3 regions of the Nodularia harveyana UHCC-0300 genome follow, and region 2 is predicted to be linked to each of the others. Evidence: predicted binding sites of a transcription regulator. Region 2 holds the regulator's gene; each other region holds the start of a gene.
The links. The regulator HrcA, encoded in region 2, represses chaperone genes, less so after heat shock. The targets are predictions, from matches to a motif close to TTAGCACTCNNGANTCNNGAGTGCTAA.
Positions count from the first base shown of each region.

Region 1 (7,506 bases), on a different contig from region 2:
TCTCCTAACGGAAACTGGTAAAAGACCAACCATAGTCTCCTTTCGCCTTGCTCCCAACCGGGGTTTACCGAGCCACAACCTCTCGGTTGTGCTGGTGCGCTCTTACCACACCTTTGCACCCTTACCATTTTCAGTTATCAGTTATCAGTTATCAGGTTTTGACTGTTCACTGTTCACTGTTCACTGTAGATGGCGGTATCTTTCTGTGGCACTATCCTCACGATCGCTCGCACTGGGCGTTATCCAGCAAGTTTGGTCTTTCGGGAGCCCGGACTTTCCTCAAACCAGTCAATCTGACTGATATGCAACCGCCTGCGCCTACTCACTCCTTAATTCCAGTGTAATCTGGGATGGTGTGATCTGTGCGATTGTGATTATTTCTTTTTCTTCCAAGGTAGTGCATAAGTCCAGGGTAATTTTTTAATCGTGACGGGACAATTGATAATACAGATGGGTGGAACATTTACAATTGGATCTGAACCTAGACCCACTTTAGAGATGCGTAGGACTAGTTGTAGAGAAAATTCCAATTCTTTTTTTTCATTCATAAAAGCGTTATATAACTTTTTTTGCGGTGGACCACCTTTGCTGAGTGCAGTGATATTAATTATCGGTTTTGTAGCTGAGTAAGTTCCAGATACTTGATCACGCTCAAAAACATCTTCTGCTGTGACGGTTTCAGAAAGTGTTTTTCGAGGAGGAATCAGACTAGGACTCTGGGGAACAGCCAAATCGCGGGTTAAGTCTGGTGATTTGCGAATAACTCGGCGTGATTGCTTGGTCTGTTCCACAACTAAAGAACTATTATCCCAGTCAACATATATAGCAATATTCTCAGATTTATTCTCGATACTCAGGGATAAATCTTTGAGGTCATCTATCGGATACAAAGGTTTAAATTTCAAAGAAATCCCCACTTGGTCTTGAAGATTTTGTTCTTTGAGTTGCTCATCAACCACTGATTTTTGAAATTCAAATTTAATTTTATCGTCGATAGATTCGACCATACGGTTAAAGACGTAGGAAACGCCAATAATATAAATGGTCAAAATCACTAAATTTTGGTCGCCATTCTTCATAAATCTAAATATGAACTCCCTCTAAAAATTTTGTATATTTGCCTAAGGAGTTATTATCAACCTTCCTTAATTGTCGAAGAATTTTTCAGCCAGCCTCGTCGCCAGAAAAAGAATAGTAAACCAAAACCAATAGCTGCCATTACAGCCAAGCACACTGGGTAGCCCCAATACCAATTTAGTTCAGGCATATTGTAAGGAGATTTTTCAGGATTAAAATTCATCCCATATATTCCAGCCACAAAAGTTAATGGAATAAAAATGGCCGAAACTACCGTTAGTAGCTTCATGATTTCATTCATTTTATTACTCACTGCTGATAAATAAACATCCATTAATCCAGATGCTAGTTCCCGGTAATTTTCCACCATATCCATAACTTGTACAGCATGGTCATAACAATCTCGTAGATAGATTTGTACTTCTGCTCCTATTAATTCACTCCCATCTCGAATTAAAGAACTAATTGCATTTCTCTGAGGCCAGATAGCACGACGTAATTGCAGAAGTTCTCGTCTAATTTGATAAATTTGTTGTAGTGTGTTGCGGGTAGGGTTGAATATTACTTCTTCCTCTAATTGTTCCAGTCGTTCTCCGTACATTTCTAATACTGGGAAAAAGCCATCAATAATGGCATCTAACAGGGCATAAGCTAAATAATCAGCCCCCTGTTTGCGAATCATCCCTTTACCTCGATCAATGCGTAATCTCACTCCTGCAAAGCAATCATGTTCTGGTTCTTCTTGGACTGTAAGCAGATAATGTTTACCCAAAACAAAACTGACTTGCTCGCTGTGAAATCCACAGTTTTTTTCTATTGGAACTACCATCTGGGAAATTATGAGTAATTGGTCTTCATAATCTTCAATTTTGGGACGTTCTCCCATATTGACGACATCTTCTAAAACTAGAGGATGTAAATCGAAAACCCTACCCAATCGTTGTAATATGTCTTGATTCCCTAAGCCTTGTACATCTACCCAAGAGACAGATTCCTGCTCCAGATAACTGATACATTCTTCAGGAACTGCTATTTGTTTACGAATGCAGTTAGTTTGGTTATAGTCAAACAAAACAATTATGGGTTCTTCAGCATTTATGTCAACAATGATAGTTCCTGGAAGAGTTCCTGGTTGGTGATAGAATTCTTTTTTGTAGAACTTCTTCACTGTTTTGGGTATACGGCGAAGTTTTTTTACCATGCAGTTTTATTTACTATTTAATATTTGTTAGTTAAGGGTGAAAAATTGCAATTTTGTAATTTTGCTCCAGAATTTTATAAGAGTATAGTAACCGCCCAGGAGGTGAGGATACAAACAGATAATTAAATTTCTTAATTAGGGAGTTTCCAGCCTCTTCTCCGTTACCTGCTATGGCTGTATTGATTTAACCTGTTGTCGGAAATTTTATAAGATTTGAATATCAGTCATTGATAGATAACCTTATTTTGTCAAATATAGCATCAGTATTAAGTGGTGATCATTTCGTGGAATCAGGAAGGGTATAAAAAAACAGTTTGCCGTCATCAGACAAACTGCTCACAAAATATTTATAGCAACCGCCAAGGAGGTTAGGACAGAAACAGATAATGAAACCCTTACAATTAGCGAGTTTCCAGCTTCCTGTTCCCTGTTCCCTGTTCCCTGCTATACATGAAGCAACAGAGATTAGAACATACCCATGCCGCCCATGCCGCCCATGCCACCCATGCCGCCCATGCCACCCATGCCGCCCATGCCGCCCATGCCGCCCATGTCAGGGGCTGCTGCGGATTGGGGTTCTGGTTTTTCAACGACGATGGCTTCAGTGGTAATTACCATACCGGCAATGGAACCAGCATTTTGCAAAGCTGAACGCACTACTTTAGCAGGATCAATGATGCCGGCAGCAATCAAATCTTCAAATTCTCCAGTAGCAGCGTTGTAACCGATATTGAAAGCACTTTTCTTGACTTCAGAGACAATTACAGAGCCTTCGTCGCCGGCATTTTCTGCTATTTGACGCAGGGGAGCTTCTAAGGCTCGTTTGACAATATCTGCGCCAATTTTTTCTTCTTCGGTGAGGTTTTGTTTGATTGCGTCGATTTTTGTGATCAAGTTAATCAAAGTTGTGCCACCACCGGGAACAATGCCTTCTTCCACAGCAGCTTTAGTGGCGTTCAGCGCGTCCTCAATTCGTAGTTTGCGGTCTTTGAGTTCGGTTTCTGTGGCTGCACCGACTTTAATGACTGCGACACCACCTGCTAGCTTGGCAATGCGTTCTTGGAGTTTTTCTTGATCGTATTCAGAATCAGTTTCTGCTAGTTGCTGACGAATTTGAGCAATGCGGGTTTGTACTTCTGGTTTGGTTTCACCAGCAGCGACAATTGTGGTGTTTTCTTTGTCGATGGTGATTTTGCGGGCTGTTCCCAGCATTTCTAAAGTAGCGGTGTCTAGGCTTAAACCGATTTCTTCAGAAATCATTTGTCCATCGGTGAGAATGGCAATGTCTTGTAATAGGGCTTTGCGGCGATCGCCAAATCCTGGTGCTTTGATAGCAGCAACATTTAGCACACCCCGGGCTTTGTTAACTACCAAAGTTGCTAAAGCGTCTCCTTCTACGTCTTCAGCAATAATCAGCAAGGGTTGACTGAGACGGGCAACTTTTTCCAATACTGGCACTAAATCCTGGATGTTACTGATTTTTTTATCGGTAATCAGGATGCGAGCATTTTCAAATTCTACGATTTGTCTGTCGGTGTTGGTGATGAAGTAGGGAGAAATATAACCCCGATCAATCTGCATCCCTTCCACTACTTCCAATTCTGTAGTTAGGGATTTAGATTCTTCTACAGTGATCACACCGTCTTTGGTGACTCTTTGCATCGCTTCGGCGATCATCTGGCCGACTTGTTCGTCATTACCAGAGGAAACAGTGGCTACTTGAGCGATCGCACTGCCTTCTACTGGCTTGGCGGCGCTAGCAATTTCTTTTACTAGGGCTTCGATGGTTTTGTCGATACCACGCTTTAAGCTGATGGGGTTAGTACCAGCTGCGACGTTCTTTAAACCTTCTTTAATGATTGCCTGTGCTAAAACTGTGGCAGTGGTAGTGCCATCACCGGCGATATCCTTGGTTTTGGATGCCACTTCCTGAATCAATCTGGCACCAGTATTTTCTAAAGGGTCTTCTAATTCAACTTCTTTAGCAACGGTAATTCCATCATTGACGATTTGGGGTGCGCCAAACTTTTTTTCTAACAGGACATTACGACCTCTGGGACCCAAGGTAATTTTTACTGCGTCAGCGATAGCGTTGACACCTCTTTCTAGCGATCGCCGTGAATCTTCATCAAAGGAAATAATTTTTACCATGTTTTATCTCTCTAGTGGTAACTTTAGACAATTTAGCACTCACAACAGCAGAGTGCTAACTACCCAGGCAGTTCAGATTATAAATGAAAATAAAAAAATTGATTAATATTACAGTTGTTGATTATATAGGACACTGGCAGTAATGCTTGAATTGGGGGATGAATCTAGACAACTTTTTTGAGTCCCTCGGCATTGCCGACCCTAGCGGCTCCGGCTGGTTGGCAGTAGTATTTACATTTATTTTGGCTTGGGTGGTTACGTGGCGTTTGATTCCCACAGTCCGTAAATTTGCCCTGCGGGTAGGTTGGGCCGACCAACCAAATGCCAGACGACTTAACCAACAGCCCTTACCCAATGCCGGGGGTTTAGCAATTTATGCGGGAGTAATTGCCGCAATGGTACTAGCTACCCTGTTACGACCGATTGCCCTGCAAAACGTCTTAGCTCAGGTGCTAACTATTTTACTGGGAGGTTCCATCCTTGTACTTGTTGGCTTTATTGATGATCAGTTTGGTTTACCCCCTCTAGTACGCTTGTGGGCGCAGATTGTGACGGCATTGTTGCTGTATGCCAATGGCATCAGTATCGAAGTGGGTTTGAATACTCCCATTGACTCGATTCTTTCTATGTCCCTGACAGTACTTTGGGTAGTAGGTATCACCAACGCCATCAATTTGATGGATGGCATGGATGGATTAGCGGGAGGGGTGAGTTTTATCACTGCCATGAGTTTGTTAGGGGTTGCTGCCCAATTTCCCAATCGGGCAGCTGCTATTTTAGTGCTGGCAGCTTTAGGGGGTGGCGCACTGGGATTTTTGCGCCATAACTTCCACCCCTCACGGATTATCATGGGTGATGCAGGTGCATACTTTTTTGGTTATGTGTTGGCTGCCACTAGTATTTTAGGTAACTTGCAAGAAAATACAATTTTTGCTCTGGGTCCAACAGTTTTATTTGTGTTGTTGCCAGTAGTGGATACTACACAAGTATTTATCCGCAGGTTATTGGCAGGAAAAAACCCCCTCAGTACTCCCGGTAAAGATCACCTACACCACCGCTTGCTGGCCTGGGGATTTTCCCAAAGTCATGCAGCATTAACTTTATGGACTATTGCTTTAGTCTTTAACTTGCTGGCTATGGCAATCAAGGGCATGAAGTGGCAGGTGATCTTGGCCACTGGTTGTAGTATTATCGCCCTCTTGGGCTTGACTGTCTGGCACAAAAATTTTAGTAATTCGTAATTGAACTAATGATCACAAATTACATCACCATGCCACCATCAACGTTAAAGACTTGTCCGGTAATGTAGGCAGCTGCTGGATCGGCTGCGAGGAAGCGCACCATGCCGGCTATTTCTTCTGGTTCACCGTAGCGACTGAGGGGGATATATTTCAAAATTTCTTCGCTGTTGCTGAGGTTACTGGTCATGTCTGTGGCAATGAAACCGGGGGCGACGGCGTTAACTGTGATTCCACGAACTGCCAATTCTTTGGCTATGGTTTTGGTAAAGCCAATCACACCTGCTTTGGCGGCGCTGTAGTTTGCTTGACCAGCATTCCCCATCTGTCCCGCAACGGAAGCGATATTAATAATCCGTCCTGAACGTTGTTTAAGCATGATTTTACTAGCGGCGCGTGTACATAAGAATACACCAGTTAAGTTGAGGTCAATTACTGCTTGCCAATCTTCTGGCTTCATGCGTAAAAGTAGGTTGTCACGGGTGATTCCGGCGTTATTGACGAAGATATCAATGCGCTGGAATTTTTCCATCACAGTTTTAATTAGTTTATCTACTTGGTCGCCTTGGGATACGTCTGCTTGTAGGGCGATCGCCTGACCGCCGGCGGTAGTAATCTCTGCAACTACACTCTCAGCCGCACCGCTAGAATTAGCATAATTAACTACTATAGTGGCTCCTTGGGTTGCGAGTTCTAATGCGATCGCTCGTCCAATTCCCCGTGAAGCACCTGTAATAACTGCTACTTTTTCCCGCAGGTTTTGCAAATTTTCTGGCAAAATTTCCATCAATTCATCCTCAGTTTTTTAAATAACCGCGCTAACGATCTTATGGTGATTTGTGCCTATAGTGAAATATTTGGCACTGATATTTTGCCCGCATTAGATATCTATACCTTTAGGAACAGTGCATAATTAAGCAACAATAAAAACAAAATTATGATATGCCCATTCTTTGAGAGACACATTACCATTGAAAGAAATCAATAAAAATTTAGTGTGTGTCACATGGCTACAAAAAAACAATTCAACAGTTTTGAAGAGATGTTAGCTGGTTCTGATGTACCTGTGTTAGTAGATTTCTATGCTGATTGGTGTGGTCCTTGTCAGATGATGGTGCCAATTTTAGAAAAAGTTAACGCCCAATTACAAAATCGTTTACGTGTTGTCAAAATTGACACAGAAAAGTACGACGGACTAGCAAGTCAGTATCAAATTAATGCCTTGCCAACATTGGTACTATTTAAGCAAGGTCAGCCAGTAGAGCGTATTGAAGGAGTGGTACAAGCAGACCAATTGGTGCAACGTCTGCAAAACTTCATTTAGAGATAAATCTCATCACATTACGACACAAGTTTTTGACTTAGGTTAAAGTCTTCCCTCTTCTTAGTCAGGAGAGGGTTTGTTTTGAGATAATTTAGCTATAGCAAACATAACTTATAGCAATTTAAAATTCTGCTAAAAGATAGCTTTGTTACATTTATTTTCAACAAGTAAATTTATAGTTAAGGTATTTATAGCATTCAAAAATCATGGCGATAAATCAGCATTTCGGTGCAATATAACGGGATTCAGAGACTTGTAATGCTTAAATTTTCTCAGGCTCTAATATCAATTATCATAAATTAATAGTGCTGAAGAAATTAATGTTTCCAGGAAAAAAAAATACAGTTGTGATCACAGGAGCATCAACAGGAATTGGTGCAGCTTGTGCTTTACTCTTAGATGAGTTGGGATATTTTGTATTTGCTGGTGTTCGGAAAGATGAGGATGCTCAAAGATTACAAAAAAAAGCATCACCAAAGCTAAAACCAATTTTTTTAGATGTAACTGACTCTGAA
Region 1 covers NZ_JAYGHG010000009.1:91,259-98,764, reverse strand. The annotation lists RNA gene rnpB (RNase P RNA component class A) at 1-325, opposite strand, end outside; gene VB620_RS08365 (hypothetical protein) at 375-1,079, opposite strand; gene corA (magnesium/cobalt transporter CorA) at 1,136-2,278, opposite strand; gene groL (chaperonin GroEL) at 2,744-4,429, opposite strand; gene VB620_RS08350 (MraY family glycosyltransferase) at 4,588-5,670, shown strand; gene fabG (3-oxoacyl-[acyl-carrier-protein] reductase) at 5,690-6,454, opposite strand; gene trxA (thioredoxin) at 6,674-6,991, shown strand; gene VB620_RS08335 (SDR family oxidoreductase) at 7,297-7,506, shown strand, end outside.
Region 1: a site for HrcA is predicted at 4,462-4,488, ahead of groL (chaperonin GroEL). Genes of this name have one in related genera too.

Region 2 (7,506 bases):
AGACTTTGGCGGGGAAAATAACACCCCCACAGAGGAACCCCCAAGGTTGTAAAGCAGGTTACAGTGCTTCCCCAGATTTATTAGGTAAAATCTGAAATTCTGATTACCCAGCAATCTCAACTGAGTAATGTAGGGTAATGGGTGACTGAACTATGGTTTACAAATCAATAAAATCAGCCCTGCTACCCAATTTTTGAATGGAAACTGTGATGATGTGTGTAATAATATGTAAAGTATTTTAATATTTCAACATATTTGCCAAATTATTAATACTGTTTGAGTACAGAATACTAGCCCAGATAAAGTTGTTTCGTTTGTGGTTAGTATTGTTAATTATGGCTAAATTTTGAGAATTTTCACCTGAATCCTACGCGGAGTAAAAGCGTGTTCCAGTTAGAACAACCACCATTACCTCAATTAAAAGTTAATAGCACCCCAGCAGTAAAAAGTCAATTTCTGTTTAGGGGCGTTTTTATGGCGATCGCCATTATTACTATCTGGGCTATAAGCCTGGGTTTTTTGCTTTATCTTGATATATCCCAATACAAATTCTGGATGTTATTGCCGATTATCGGTTGGCAAACATTCTTATATACAGGATTATTTATCACAGCTCATGATGCCATGCATGGGGTGGTTTTTCCCAAAAATCCCCAAATCAACCATTTTATTGGCTCATTATGCTTATTTCTTTATGGTCTTTTATCCTATCCCAAACTTTTAAAAAAGCATTGGTTACATCACCACCATCCAGCCAGTGAAAACGATCCAGATTTTCATAATGGTAAGCATAAAAACTTTTTTGCTTGGTATTTATATTTCATGAAGAATTACTGGAATTGGGGGCAAATTATCACATTAGTCACTCTTTTTCATGTAGTAAAAAATCTTTTCCATCTTCCCGAAGATAATCTCACTTATTTTTGGGTATTTCCCTCAATTTTAAGTTCCTTACAATTATTTTATTTTGGAACTTTTCTACCCCACACTGAACCAGCAGAAGGTTATCAAGATTCTCATCGTTCCCAAACTATTAACCGTCCAATTTGGTGGTCATTTATCACTTGTTACCATTTTGGTTATCATCATGAACACCATGAATACCCCCATATTCCTTGGTGGCAATTACCAGAAGTTTATCGGATGTCTCAGAGGATGTCTGAAAAGTGTTGATGAAGTAAACGAATCATAGCTACATAAATAAAAATCGGTGGCTTTTATTTATGTAGCGGCGCAAAATTGTATTTTTTCACTAAAACCATGCACTATGTTCCAAATTTAAAATATTTAATGCGATCACTTTTTATGTTATTTCTGTCAGAAATCATACCCTTAATAAAAGCAAGATTTATAACTCTCTTTTATAACTCTCTTATTATTCAATTAACTCTAATTTAACTATGTCTTTACCATAATTAGCGACTAATATAAATAATTTTAGCCATCGAGATCCGAGTAAAAGTTCCTGTATTTCATCTCCAGCAAACACAGGAACTTCCCACTCTTGACTATCTATAATTACCCTACCGCTATAAACATCAAATTCAGTTTCTCCTTGAGCAGTTCTCAATTTATCTTGACCTAAAAAATTCCAATCCAGACTTTCTATATCCTGTTTATTCATAGCTAAATATTCAGTAAATCCTGTATCTAACATTGTCTCTACAGGAAAACTAAAATTGTCTCCACCAATTAAATCAATTTCAAAATAAATTTGGCTATTTTCTCCAAATCTTCCTTCAATCATATTCTGCCACTAACTCCTGTTTCATTAATGCCAAAAATATGATGAATCACATTAGGGTATTTTTCTCTTGCCATTTTACTTGCCACTTCTTTATCCTGATCAATGAAATAATCACCGCTATCAGGTTCAATAGCAATGTACGAACCATAGTATTTATCTAGTATTTCTGGCTTTAAACGCTCAAAAATTACCCAGCAACGCTCATAAAATGCCTGTCTTCTAGCTCTATCTTGAGATTTTTTTTCTTCTGTCCATTGAATTTCAGGAAATACTCTGCCACGTCTGACAATTCTTTCGGATGGAGTTTGTGTCATACTTTTACCTCCATAAAATTTACTTTCAATATCTTATTATAAAATATCTGAATGATTTTAGAAGGATAGCTTTTCATGTTTTTATTATCAAAAATGATCTGTCTAGTAAAACCAAAAAATATTATCTCGAATGTGTTTACAGCATATTTCATGTATGTGAGGTACATAACCTTGCTGCTAACTGGATAGTGGATCTAAATTTGTTTCTGGTGAGGGCGATTCTTGGGGAGTGCTTGGCGATCGCACAGATAGATAAATCAAGGGGCCAAATAAAGGAATTAACCCAATTAACCAGAATAATTGCTGATTTTTTTGACCTCTACGCGCCATATCGTCCCCCAATAACGCGGGAAATAATAAAGAAAGTAAGCAGAAATCTAAACTCATCACATGAATGAAGCGGCTAGTTTGCCACTGCTGCACAAAATCACCCCAGTCTCCTTGTAAACCATAGGTGACCAAAATCACTGCGCCTATAGTCAAAATAAAACCAGTGACACGAGAATCTAGTAATTTTAACCAGAGATTCTTTTTACCCGAAAACTCCTGATTTGGTTCCCGTAAAGCTAAATAAGGCAATAAAGCAAAAGCACCGAGGGCAAAAGAAGCCGTAGCAAAAGGCCAAGCGGGGATTTTTTGTCCTCTACCATCAATAAACAAAACTGCGCTGTAAATCACAGGCCAGATGCCCATGATGTTAAATAATGCAATTACTAAGGGATTAATCCCCTCCCATTCTCCCAGGGAAAGTTTTTTAATTAACTCCAACGTATCAGGTTGGTCTGGGGGAGCAAAAACAAAAGCATAGGTGATAAATCCTAGCCATAGCACCCCGAAAAAGATTTTTTTGAGCATGATTGAAATAAATTAACTTAAAGCTTCCGAAAGGTAATCAGCCGCAGCTGCGACAACGGCGATCGCACTTTCATAATCTAACCGTGTCGGACCCAAAACTCCCACACTTCCTACAGGTAACAAACCTCGCCGATAAGTAGAACTAATTAAGGTGCAGCTGCGTATCGGCTCCAGGGGGTTTTCCGTACCAATGCGAACCGTTACCCTAGACTTACCCACCTCCTCCGCTTCCGGTTCTGCAAAAATTAATCGCCACAATTGTTCTTGTTCTTCTTCCAGCAGTTGGATAATTGTCTTGACTTGATGTAGCTGAGAAAATTCCGGCTGACGTAAAACTTCTGCGACACCGCGAACCATAATTTGGGTTGTAGTCGGTGCGAGATGACGACGAGTTAATTCTGTGACGGAACCTTTCAAAAATTCGCCATAGCGTTGAAACTCCTGATCTAATTCACTCCAATCCAGAGTGGCTAATTCCAATAAACTACGCCCCCGCAAGTGACTATTCAAAAAATTAGAGACAATCTGTAATTCATGATCTATTCCCTCTGGATCGATTTTTGTTTCTGCCTCTTCTGGCGACAAATTCATCAGCTTAGAATGGGTTTCATAACCATCTGTAACCACAATCAGCATAATTTTATTAGCTTCAATTTGCACTAATTGCAGATGTCGCAAAATTGCTGTAGTGGTTTGTGGCATAGTAATTAAGCTAATGCAGCCACTGACCGTAGCTAAAATTTGGGCTGCACCTTGTAGAACACTTTCCATACTCCAATCTTCCCACTGGAGGCGATTTTGCAGCGCCAGTTCTACCTCTTTCGCTAAAACATCCGTTCGCGTCGCATCTCGCAGACCGGGTGTAATTAACTGGTCAACATAAATACGATAGCCTGAGTCTGAAGGTATTCTGCCAGCAGAGACGTGTGGTTGGTAAAGGAACCCAGATTTTTCTAACATCCCCATCACATTCCGAATTGTGGCTGAACTCACACCCAAGTCATACTCATCAACCAAAGCTTTAGAACCAACAGGCTCTGCTGTAGCGATGTAGTGTCTGACTGTGGCCCAAAGTATATGCTGTTGTCGGTTGGTTAACTGGACTTCCATAGGGTCTGTTTTGCTGAAGGCAAATTCTAATTAAACTGGGAGAAAATTTGGTATTCGAAAGCAAAAAATTGGAATAATAGTAAATTAAGTTAGCAAAATATTTATGTTTGTCGCAATCACTGGTATTTAATTTGGGAGATGGCGATTTTGCCGAATTTAACTGTGACGAGCCAATATTTAATTTTTCAGTATTTTCGCAGCTATTTGAGAATAAAGCTGTATGTAAAGATACTTATTTTGCAACAGGATTCATATATAGCAGGGAACAGGGAACAGGGAACAGAGAATAGGCTGGAAACTCGCTAATTGTGAGGATTTCATTATCTGTTTCTTTCCGAACCTCCTTGGCGGTTGCTATATGTGCATCACTACTTATAATCTGTTGACCAGAATAGCATTGCTAGGATGGGAAGATCAGCCACATCTTCGCAATGCCATGTTTCAGGGGATGATCAACTAATATTGGGGAATAGAGGAATCAACTAATAGAGAATAGGCATCAATGCCACCTGTAATATTTTTAACATTTACGAACCCTTGAACCATTAGCCACTGGCACATCTGGGCGGAGCGAATACCGTGGTGACATAATACAAGGGTTTCAGCTTGGGGATTGAACATAGTGGGGACTTGATCGCCCCATTCTACAAATTCGCTCAGGGGGAGGTTGACAAAGCCCGTTATTCTAGCCGTTGCTATTTCTTGGGGTTCGCGCACATCTATTAACTGAATGGTTCCATCACCAGAAGACAGACGTTGCGCCAGTTCCTCTACACTAATCTGAGTAATGAGTTGACCAGAAGGATTCCCTGTCATGAGATTTTTGTAAACAACCTTATCCCCTTTATGGTGACAGATAATCTGTCTGCTAGCATCAGCATCTATTCCCCAGGGAGTAGTTATTAGTTTTTCCCTATTACCCATTTAGCATTTTTCGGCGGTGGGCTTGCACATCCAACAACTATAAAATTTATTGCTGATTTAGTTATGTCTAATGTCAATAGTCAACGCTCATTAAAAAGTTTCTTGGTAGCTGGGGCGATACCTTTGGTCGCCGCAGGCATCGCACTCCTCATTCTCGTAGGCGGTTTTTACTGGTTTTTCAACAAGAATCCGGTTAACTTCATTACCTCTCACTCCCAGCCCAATGCGACTATATTCGTGTCCAAACTGTCGCCGGTGACGGTTTCTTTATTGACAAATCCCCAACGTTTACAGTCTTTGGAACGTCAAGGAGAATTATCTCAACTCAAAACTAGTCTATTCGCTAAAAGTGGCATAGATTACAAACAAGATATTCAACCCTGGCTGGGAGATGAAATTACTCTCTCGGTGACGACTGTAGATATTGACCGCGATCCAGAAAACGGACAACAACCAGGGTATCTGATGGCGCTAGCAACCCAGAAACCAGAAAAAAGCCGTGAGTTTTTAGATGTGTTATTTTCTCAACGGGTATTGGCTGGGGGAAATTTGGCTGTTGAGGAATATGAAGGAGTAAAGCTGCTTTCTGACTCCCAACTGGAAAAAGATCCTTTGGCTGGTGCAGTTATTGATGGCTTTGTCTTATTTGCTAATGATTTGAAGGTGCTGCGAGACGCAATTAATAATGTTCAGGCTCCTGATTTAAATTTGTCTAGTTCCTCCCAGTATCAAAAAGCCGTCCAACAATTGCCTAAATCGTCCCTCGCTACCGCTTTTCTCAATCTTCCCGCCGTGGCAGAATGGCAAGGTTTAGAGTTACCAGCAGCGACTTTCCAGAGTGAAATTATTTCTTTGTCTTTGAACCCCCAGGGACTGCTAGCAGAAACTAGCTTTTTGACTGATTCGGAAATTATCCCGGTTTCTGCTGCACTAACTAAAACTTTAGGGGCTTTAGAATATATCCCAGATACGGCTGGTTTGGTAATTTCCAGTGCTGATTTAGCTAATTTGGGTGACGGTGGTTTAGCCCAACTGTGGACACAAGTGAAAACGGCTTTTTCTGATTCTGGAACAGATACAATTTCTAACTTGGTAAAACCTTGGGTAGAAGTGGAGAATAGCCAGGGGATAAATTTGGTAGAGGATATTTTCAGTTGGGTGAAGGGTGAATATGCTTTAGCTGTGTTAACTAATGGGGGAGAAAAGGCTGCTGATTGGGTGTTTGTTGTGGAAAATTTAGAGGATGTTTCTGCCGGAATTTCTGGTTTGGATGCGATCGCCTCATCCCGTGGACTGAGTATGAGTTCTTTTACCTTAAATCAACAAAAAATCTCCGCTTGGACAGAGTTAAATGCGGTGACTAAACAAAATGAAACTGACAAATTGCCCACATTCGCCATTGAAGCTGAAGTTCAGGGAGTACATACCACTCTAGGAAATTACGAAATTTTTGCCTCGAATTTAGAAACCTTGAACGAAGTTATCACCATGAAGAAGAGTTCATTGATAGGTGATAGCAATTTTTCCGATAGTATTGCAGCCTTTCCTCGCCCCAATCAAGGGTATGTTTATGTGGATTGGACAAAAAGCCATAATCTCATAGAGCGTCAATTACCGATTTTGAAATTAGTGGAAGTAGTGGGGAAACCGTTTTTTGAAAATTTGCGATCGCTCACCATCAGTAGTTACGGTAACGATCAAGGATTGCTCAAAAGCGGAGTATTATTCCGATTCCTAGACTGATATAGCTGGAAATAGAAAATGAGAAAGTACAGCACAAATAACTCCCCAGTCACCAACTTTCCGACTTGACACCAGGAACGATACTATGGGAAAGTAGCTCGTTTTGCTTTCCGAGGGTACTATATCGTGCTATCTAGACTAAGTGCTGATTTTCGCATTATCTTTGAGCGTGACCCAGCAGCCCGTAACTGGTTAGAGGTCTTGTTTTGCTACCCAGGTTTGCAAGCCCTGCTATTCCACCGTCTCGCTCACTGGCTCTATCATTTTGGTCTCCCCTTTTTCCCCCGCTTAATTTCTCACACAGCGAGATTTTTAACAGGAATCGAAATTCATCCCGGCGCAACCATTGGCCAAGGTGTATTTATTGACCACGGCATGGGCGTAGTCATCGGGGAAACTGCCATAGTGGGTGATTATAGCCTGATTTATCAAGGTGTCACCCTGGGGGGAACTGGTAAACAAACCGGCAAACGCCATCCCACAGTGGGAGAAAATGTTGTAGTTGGAGCCGGTGCAAAAGTACTGGGTAATATTCAAATTGGTAATAATGTCCGCATTGGCGCAGGATCAGTTGTTCTCAGGGATGTACCTACTGATTGCACAGTCGTAGGTATACCTGGTCGCATTGTCTATCGTTCCGGTGCGCGAGTTTCACCCCTAGAACACAACAACTTACCAGATTCAGAAGCTGAAGCAATTCGCGCTTTAGTGGATCGGATTGAATCCTTAGAACAACAAATCGAAAATCTCCAAAACAATCAGACTTCTGAAAAAACTCATGTTTTAGCTGTTTCTGTAGTTTCTCCCGACAAT
Region 2 covers NZ_JAYGHG010000013.1:84,637-92,142, forward strand. The annotation lists gene VB620_RS10440 (serine/threonine-protein kinase) at 1-52, shown strand, start outside; gene crtW (beta-carotene ketolase CrtW) at 385-1,173, shown strand; gene VB620_RS10450 (aspartyl protease) at 1,376-1,747, opposite strand; gene VB620_RS10455 (hypothetical protein) at 1,744-2,061, opposite strand; gene VB620_RS10460 (DUF2834 domain-containing protein) at 2,239-2,916, opposite strand; gene hrcA (heat-inducible transcriptional repressor HrcA) at 2,929-4,026, opposite strand; gene VB620_RS10470 (rhodanese-like domain-containing protein) at 4,483-4,842, opposite strand; gene VB620_RS10475 (DUF3352 domain-containing protein) at 5,014-6,693, shown strand; gene cysE (serine O-acetyltransferase) at 6,820-7,506, shown strand, end outside.

Region 3 (7,506 bases), on a different contig from region 2:
CAACCCGGCGAACCACTCTATCAACAAGCTGAAGACAATATTCAAATTTGGAGTCAGATGATTTTAGATTTAGGAAAAAGTCGTGCTAAAGAAAAACAATATACAAATGCGATTGCGGCGGCTGAATTAGTTTCTCCTGATCAAAGCATTTATCCTCAAGCACAAGCAGCAATTAGGCAATGGCAATTAGAAGCTCAACAATATGTTGGTAATCAAACTGTTTTAGATGCAGCCCATGCCTTAATTATACCGGGACAAGCATCAACATATAATCGTGCTATTGAAGTCGCTAGAAGAGTTCCACCCGGACAACCAGGATTTGAGATAGCCGAAAAATCCATTAATGAATGGAGTGAAAAAATTTTGGAACTGGCTAAAGGTCGAGCGCAGCAAGGCAATATTTCCGCAGCAATTGAAACCGCTATTTTAGTCCCAGAAGTGACAGCAGTTTACGAAGACGCTCAAGAAGCTATCCAAAAATGGCAAACTAAAAGAATTACAAATTAAAAAAATTAGGAGTTGATATTCACTCCTAATTCTCTTGTAAAAACTAGATTAATCACATTTTTGATGATTAGCAGTATTGTGATATCCCTCTTCTGTCACTTTCCGGCTATTCTGAATAAAAGAATAAAAAAAGAAAACCCTGAGAGGTAAAAAAGTTTGTAAGTGTTATGGACGCTATTCAAACTCAAGATTATATGACACATCGACCGAATTTAACTATGCGTCTTCGGTTAACCCTTAATTTTCTGTTATGTAAAGCTTGATCAACCCCTACAAGCCATATTTCCTTTCCAGTTGCGGAGATGGAGGATTTGCGTGGGGTGATGTAGTAATATTTTTAGGTGATATCCGGGTTGGAACATCGCAGTTAAGGACTGTAATATGAATTATGAATCATGAAGTTTGAATTAAAAAATCCAAGTTTAGCTTCACAATTCATAATTTATGAGCTTTCAATCTGAAGTCAGAATGCCTTAACCAGCCTGAGTTTTGAGTTAAGACATAATTGCTCAAAACTCACAACTTCAGAAATCAGCAAAGAGTTTAAGCCATTTGATTTTCAATTGCCCAGCGCGCTAGTTCAGTGCGGTTGTGGAGATTGGTTTTACCCAACATATTGGACACATGGCTTTCAACTGTACGCTGACTAACGTTTAATTCTTCAGCAATTTCCCGGTTAGCTAAACCCCTAGCAACAAACTGTACTACTTTCAGTTCGGTTGGTGTTAACTGGACATCAAAGGGAACCTGAATCCGAGAACCGTTTTCGCCTCCTTTGGCTTGGTGTTCTTTCCAACGAGTAGTTTGCTTCAAGGAAGATTCTACTTGGGCTACGAGTTCTTCTGGTTCAAAGGGCTTGACCATATAGACATCAGCCCCTTTGTTCAGACCTTTAACTCGGTCTGCACTTTGTCCTTTTGCTGAGAGGAAAAGTACGGGAATCCAGCCGGTGCGTTCATTTTGTCGGACTTGTTCTACAAAGGTGTATCCGTCCATTTCCGGCATCATTACGTCACAGATGATCATATCTGGAATATCTTGTTCAAGAATTTCCAGAGCTTCTCTTCCGTTTTCGGCAGTGTTGACTTCATAGCCTCTGAATTCGAGGTAATCCTTCACCAGCAAGATGAGGTTAGGGTCATCATCAATCAATAGCAGTCTTTTGTGATCTTTCATGCTGGGTTCTTTCATAGCAGTGGCACTTGTCGCGCTTCGGTCCATCAAGGTTTTGAATGGTTATCCTTTCTGGTGGCTCATTGAGATGTTGTCCGTTTTTCTACTTAACTTGCCTTTGTTTCCTGTCAGTCTTAAAAGTGGTGGTCACTTTTGATTCAGACGACTAGTTGATGGGCAAACTTCCGGTAAGGATACGTAGAACAGTAATATTTATAATGCGTTATTATATATCGCTTTGAAAGGGGCGGGGAAAAAACACTGATTAAATCATCATCTTTCCGATTCACGACGTATGTATTGGTTCAAGATGACCCTCACTTCAAAACAACCCGCGCTTTCATAGACTTACTGCTTTACTATATCCTGCGGATGTTAAGCCTCTATCAACTGTTCACAAGCAGGTAGGGAGATTATCGGCAAAAGATGGGTTAAAAATGCCTATTTTTGTACCACCATTATGCCTATCAACTGTTCTGGGATGATTTGCTCAATAACTTCTGGTTTTGCTTGGCAATACCAGGCACCATCTGGGTAGACCACCATTATCCGTGTAGAACCACAAACTCGCAAGCAATTGACTTTGGTTTGAACAATGCAAATGGGAGACTCTCTTAGGGCTGATCAAGGTTTGACTCTTGAATACGCCATTTTATTTGAGTATTTCCGATATCTCAGACTAACTTGTTTTTTACAGAAGTTCGCAAATGTCTCGTGAGAACAGATGAAAATTTGTCCCTGAATTTTTGCTTTTCCTGAAGTTTCTCAACAATTCCCTCAGGCTGTGTGGTTTAGAGATTGAATGGTTTTAGCAATAGGATGGCGGCACTGGATCACTGTAATGTTACTCATCAAGCAGCACCCTGATTACTGTTTTATAACAATTTTCCTGGTTTGGAAATAAATTTAGCTCTATAAAAATATTCGTGACTTACGGAGCAAAACCCGATATATCAAAATAATTGAGTATTTATACTTAAGTAGTTCAGCCATACCTTAGTGCGGGAACCCGTACTCAAGTAATTGTTGCCATTGTATGCTGCTTTTGGGTAGATTAGCACTCAGGAGTTGAGAGTGCTAACTCTGGAGAAAATAAATAATTATGGCAGCTGTAACTTTAAGCGTTTCTACAGTTAAACCCCTCGGCGATCGCGTTTTCGTAAAAGTAAGCGCCCCCGAAGAAAAGACCGCAGGTGGACTGTACCTACCCGATAATGCTCAGGAAAAACCCCAAGTAGGCGAAGTCGTCGCCCTTGGCCCTGGCAAGCGTAATGACGATGGTAGCCGTCAGGAATTAGACATTAAAACCGGCGATAAAGTGCTGTACTCCAAGTACGCTGGCACTGACATCAAGCTCGGCACAGAAGAATACGTACTGCTTTCTGAAAAAGATATTTTAGCAGTCGTTAACTAATGGGGAATTAGGAGTAGGCTTGCCCTGAGCGACTTGTACTGAGCGCAGTCGGGCAAAACAACGCCCAACGCCTAATCCAAAATTGTTTGACCGTACCAGTTTTAGATTTGAGATTTTGGATCATGAAATTGTTTTTTTGGTTTGAGCAACGCCTTTATGCTGCTCATAAATCTAATAATCATCAATCTAAAATCGCAAATCTAAAATCCAAAATTGTTTGACTTACTCCCTGAATTGAGAGACATATATGGCAAAGCGCATTATTTACAACGAAAACGCCCGTCGCGCCCTGGAGCGAGGCATTGACATCTTGGCTGAGGCCGTAGCTGTTACCCTGGGTCCTAAAGGTCGTAACGTAGTCCTAGAAAAGAAATTTGGCGCACCACAAATCGTTAATGATGGTGTCACCATCGCCAAAGAAATCGAATTAGAAGATCATATTGAGAACACTGGTGTAGCTTTGATTCGTCAAGCTGCTTCCAAGACCAACGACGCGGCTGGTGATGGTACTACAACCGCTACCGTTTTGGCTCACGCTATGGTCAAGGAAGGCTTACGCAACGTTGCTGCTGGCGCGAATGCAATTTCCTTGAAGCGTGGTATCGATAAGGCTTCCGCCTTCTTGGTAGAAAAGATTGCTCAACACGCCCGTCCAGTAGAAGATTCTAAATCCATTGCTCAAGTTGCTGCTATTTCAGCTGGTAACGATGAAGAAGTGGGTCAGATGATTGCTCAAGCAATGGACAAGGTAGGCAAGGAAGGCGTAATTTCCCTAGAAGAAGGGAAATCTATGACCACCGAGCTAGAAATTACCGAAGGGATGCGCTTTGAGAAGGGCTACATCTCTCCTTATTTCGCTACCGATGCTGAACGCATGGAAACGGTTTTTGATGAGCCTTTCCTGCTGTTAACTGATAAAAAAATCGCCTTAGTACAGGACTTAGTACCAGTTTTAGAGCAAGTAGCTCGCGCTGGTCGTCCTTTGGTGATTATCGCCGAAGATATTGAAAAAGAAGCTTTAGCAACCTTGGTAGTTAACCGCTTGCGTGGTGTACTAAATGTTGCGGCTGTAAAAGCTCCTGGTTTTGGCGATCGCCGTAAAGCGATGCTAGAAGATATCGCCGTTCTAACTGGTGGTCAACTAATCACCGAAGACGCTGGTTTGAAGCTAGAAAACACCAAAATCGAAAGCCTCGGTAAAGCTCGTCGGATCACAATTACCAAGGACACAACCACAATTGTTGCTGAAGGTAACGAAGCCCCTGTGAAGGCTCGCTGCGAGCAAATCCGTCGTCAGATGGATGAAACCGAATCTTCCTACGACAAAGAGAAACTGCAAGAACGTCTTGCTAAACTCTCTGGTGGTGTAGCTGTGGTGAAAGTGGGTGCAGCCACTGAAACCGAAATGAAAGACAAAAAGCTACGCCTAGAAGACGCGATCAACGCCACCAAAGCTGCTGTGGAAGAAGGTATTGTTCCCGGCGGTGGTACAACTCTAGCTCACCTTGCTCCTGAATTAGAAACTTGGGCAAAAGCTAATCTCAAAGATGAAGAGTTAATTGGTGCTTTGATTGTCGTTCGCGCTTTACCTGCGCCTCTGAAACGGATTGCTGAAAATGCTGGTCAGAATGGTGCTGTAATTGCTGAACGTGTGAAAGAGAAAGACTTCAACATCGGCTACAATGCTGCAACCAACGAATTCGTTGACTTGTTAGAAGCTGGTATTGTTGACCCTGCTAAAGTAACCCGTTCTGCTTTGCAAAACGCGGCTTCTATCGCTGGTATGGTGTTGACAACCGAATGTATTATTGTTGACAAGCCTGAGCCTAAAGATGCTGCCCCTGCTGGTGGCGGTGGTATGGGTGGCGGTGACTTCGATTACTAATATTCTGTAGTCACATAAATTGAAAAACAGCTGCTTCTCGCATGGAGGTGGCTGTTTTTTTATGGAAATCTGACCGCAGAGGCGCAGAGAGAAGAATTAATAAGGTGTAACTCAGCAGATTAGAAAATGCTATAAATTATATATTATAGCAACCGCCAAGGTGGTTAGGACACGAACGGATCATAAAACCATTGTAATTAAAGAGTTTCAAGGCTGCTCCCTGCTCCCCTGCTCCCTGCTATATCAGCACTATTTTTTCTTAAACAATCAAAAGAAAGCCCTGAAATGACAACTCAAGAAAAAATACTCAATCAATTACAAGTGCTAGAAACTCTCTCTAAACAAGGAGCTTATAGTGATAGATTTGTTTTAGCTTTGAGAAATATTATTATTCAAGAAATTAATAGTATTGAACAACAAATTCAAGAAATAGAAAGTGTTGGGTTTCCTTGCGTCAACCCAACCTACACGTAACATAGTATTTTAGTTACTAAAACTCGGCGCTTTGAGGTGTGCGAGGGAAGGGAATGACATCGCGGATGTTTGCCATACCTGTGATAAATTGTACGAGTCTTTCAAAACCCAAGCCGAAACCAGCATGGGGAACACTACCATAGCGGCGTAAATCCAGATACCAGGATAAATCTTCTGGTTGCATCCCTTGGGCTAAAATGCGCTTTTCTAACACTTCTAGGCGTTCTTCTCTTTGGGAACCGCCAATGATTTCGCCAATTTTCGGTGCAAGAATATCCATAGCGCGGACGGTTTTTTCATCATCGTTCAACCGCATATAAAAGGCTTTGATTTCGGCGGGATAATCTGTGACAATTACGGGTTTTTTAAACAGTTGTTCCGCTAGATAACGTTCGTGTTCTGATTGTAAATCTAAGCCCCAACTGACGGGATATTCAAATTTGACTTTGGCTGTTTCTAATAATTTGACTGCTTCTGTATATGTTAAGCGCTCAAATTGATTATTAATAATATTATCGGCTGTGGCTAAAACGGTATTATCTATGCGTTGGTTGAAAAATTCCATGTCTTCTGGGCATTTTTCTAAGACATATTGAAAAATGTGTTTGAGAAATGCTTCGGCTAAATCCATGTTACCGTCTAGGTCACAAAAGGCTATTTCTGGCTCGACCATCCAAAATTCGGCGAGGTGACGGGAGGTGTTGGAGTTTTCGGCGCGGAATGTGGGACCAAAGGTGTAGACGTTAGAAAAAGCCATGGCCATGACTTCGGCTTGTAACTGTCCGCTAACTGTTAAATATGTGGGTTTCCCAAAAAAGTCTTGGGTGTAATCTATTGCTTGGTTGTCTGTGCGGGGAATGTTTTTTAAATCCAAGCTGGTAACGCTGAATAGTTCCCCTGCGCCTTCGCAGTCGTTGGCGGTAATTACGGGTGTATGTACCCATAAAAAGCCTCGTTGTTGAAAAAATTCGTGAATGGCGGCTGAACAGGCGTTTCTGACTCGGAATACTGCACCAAAGGAGTTAGTGCGCGATCGCAAATGTCCAATTGTGCGTAAAAATTCAAAGGAGTGGCGTTTCTTTTGTAGAGGATAGGTTTCGGGATCAGCTTCACCGTAGACTTTCACGGCTGCGGCTTGTAATTCAATGCGCTGTCCTTTACCTTGAGAAGCCACCAGTACCCCACTGACTTCCACAGATGCACCTGTATTCAGTTGTTTAATAATAGCTTCGTAGTCTGGTAAATCTTGATTAATTACAGCTTGTAAGTTAGCTAGTGATGAACCGTCATTTACTTCTATAAAAGCAAATCCTTTTAATTCCCGTTTGGTTCTGACCCAACCTTTAACTATCAGAGAATCTTCAGGTTGACCACTCCGCAATACTTCGGCAATTCGTCGATTTAACATAGTAAATAAATGCTATTTTGTCAATGTATATAAGGCAGATATTAGACAATCTTAACATTTAAGATTATCCCGCATAGGATTTTAATATCCAGCCTATGATAACTCCCATGCCACCAAAGCGGACGGCTTGCCAAAAGGGTTTTTTGAGACTACGCCAAGAAAATAACTGACTTTCTAAGTTGATTTCTAGGGCTTCTAACTGCTGTTTTATTTGCTGTAATTCGGCTTTGATTGCTGGTGTCTGGTGTTTATTTTGTTGCAATTCCTGGCGACGCTGTTGCGATTCTGCCTGTTTTTGGCGATCGCTTTGTACCTGATTGTAACGTTGTTTTAAGGAGAACAGCGCTGTTTCCACCTCTTCCAGTTCTTGCTCGAAATCCGGTTCCTGACTTTCCCCTGAAGGCTGTGATTGTTTAGGCGGGTTCATTTTGAAGTAGTAAACTATGATTAAATACTAGTCAATACTTCAAATTTTAACCTTGATTTAGCCCTTGGTTGTACAGAGGCTATTTATGGCTTGTTGATCTCACACTCAGGAATTAAAATCATGTCTCAACCGACCCAACTTCCTAAAAGCAGTCAATTGAATGAAGTTAGTACTATAGAATTAGCCCAAGCCCTAATGGAAAGGTTAAGCATTTCACC
Region 3 covers NZ_JAYGHG010000006.1:70,931-78,436, reverse strand. The annotation lists gene VB620_RS06055 (caspase family protein) at 1-507, shown strand, start outside; gene VB620_RS06050 (response regulator transcription factor) at 1,051-1,728, opposite strand; gene groES (co-chaperone GroES) at 2,783-3,094, shown strand; gene groL (chaperonin GroEL) at 3,342-4,979, shown strand; gene VB620_RS06035 (hypothetical protein) at 5,265-5,453, shown strand; gene asnS (asparagine--tRNA ligase) at 5,470-6,861, opposite strand; gene VB620_RS06025 (hypothetical protein) at 6,926-7,288, opposite strand; gene VB620_RS06020 (DUF6439 family protein) at 7,409-7,506, shown strand, end outside.
Region 3: a site for HrcA is predicted at 2,735-2,761, ahead of groES (co-chaperone GroES). Genes of this name have one in related genera too.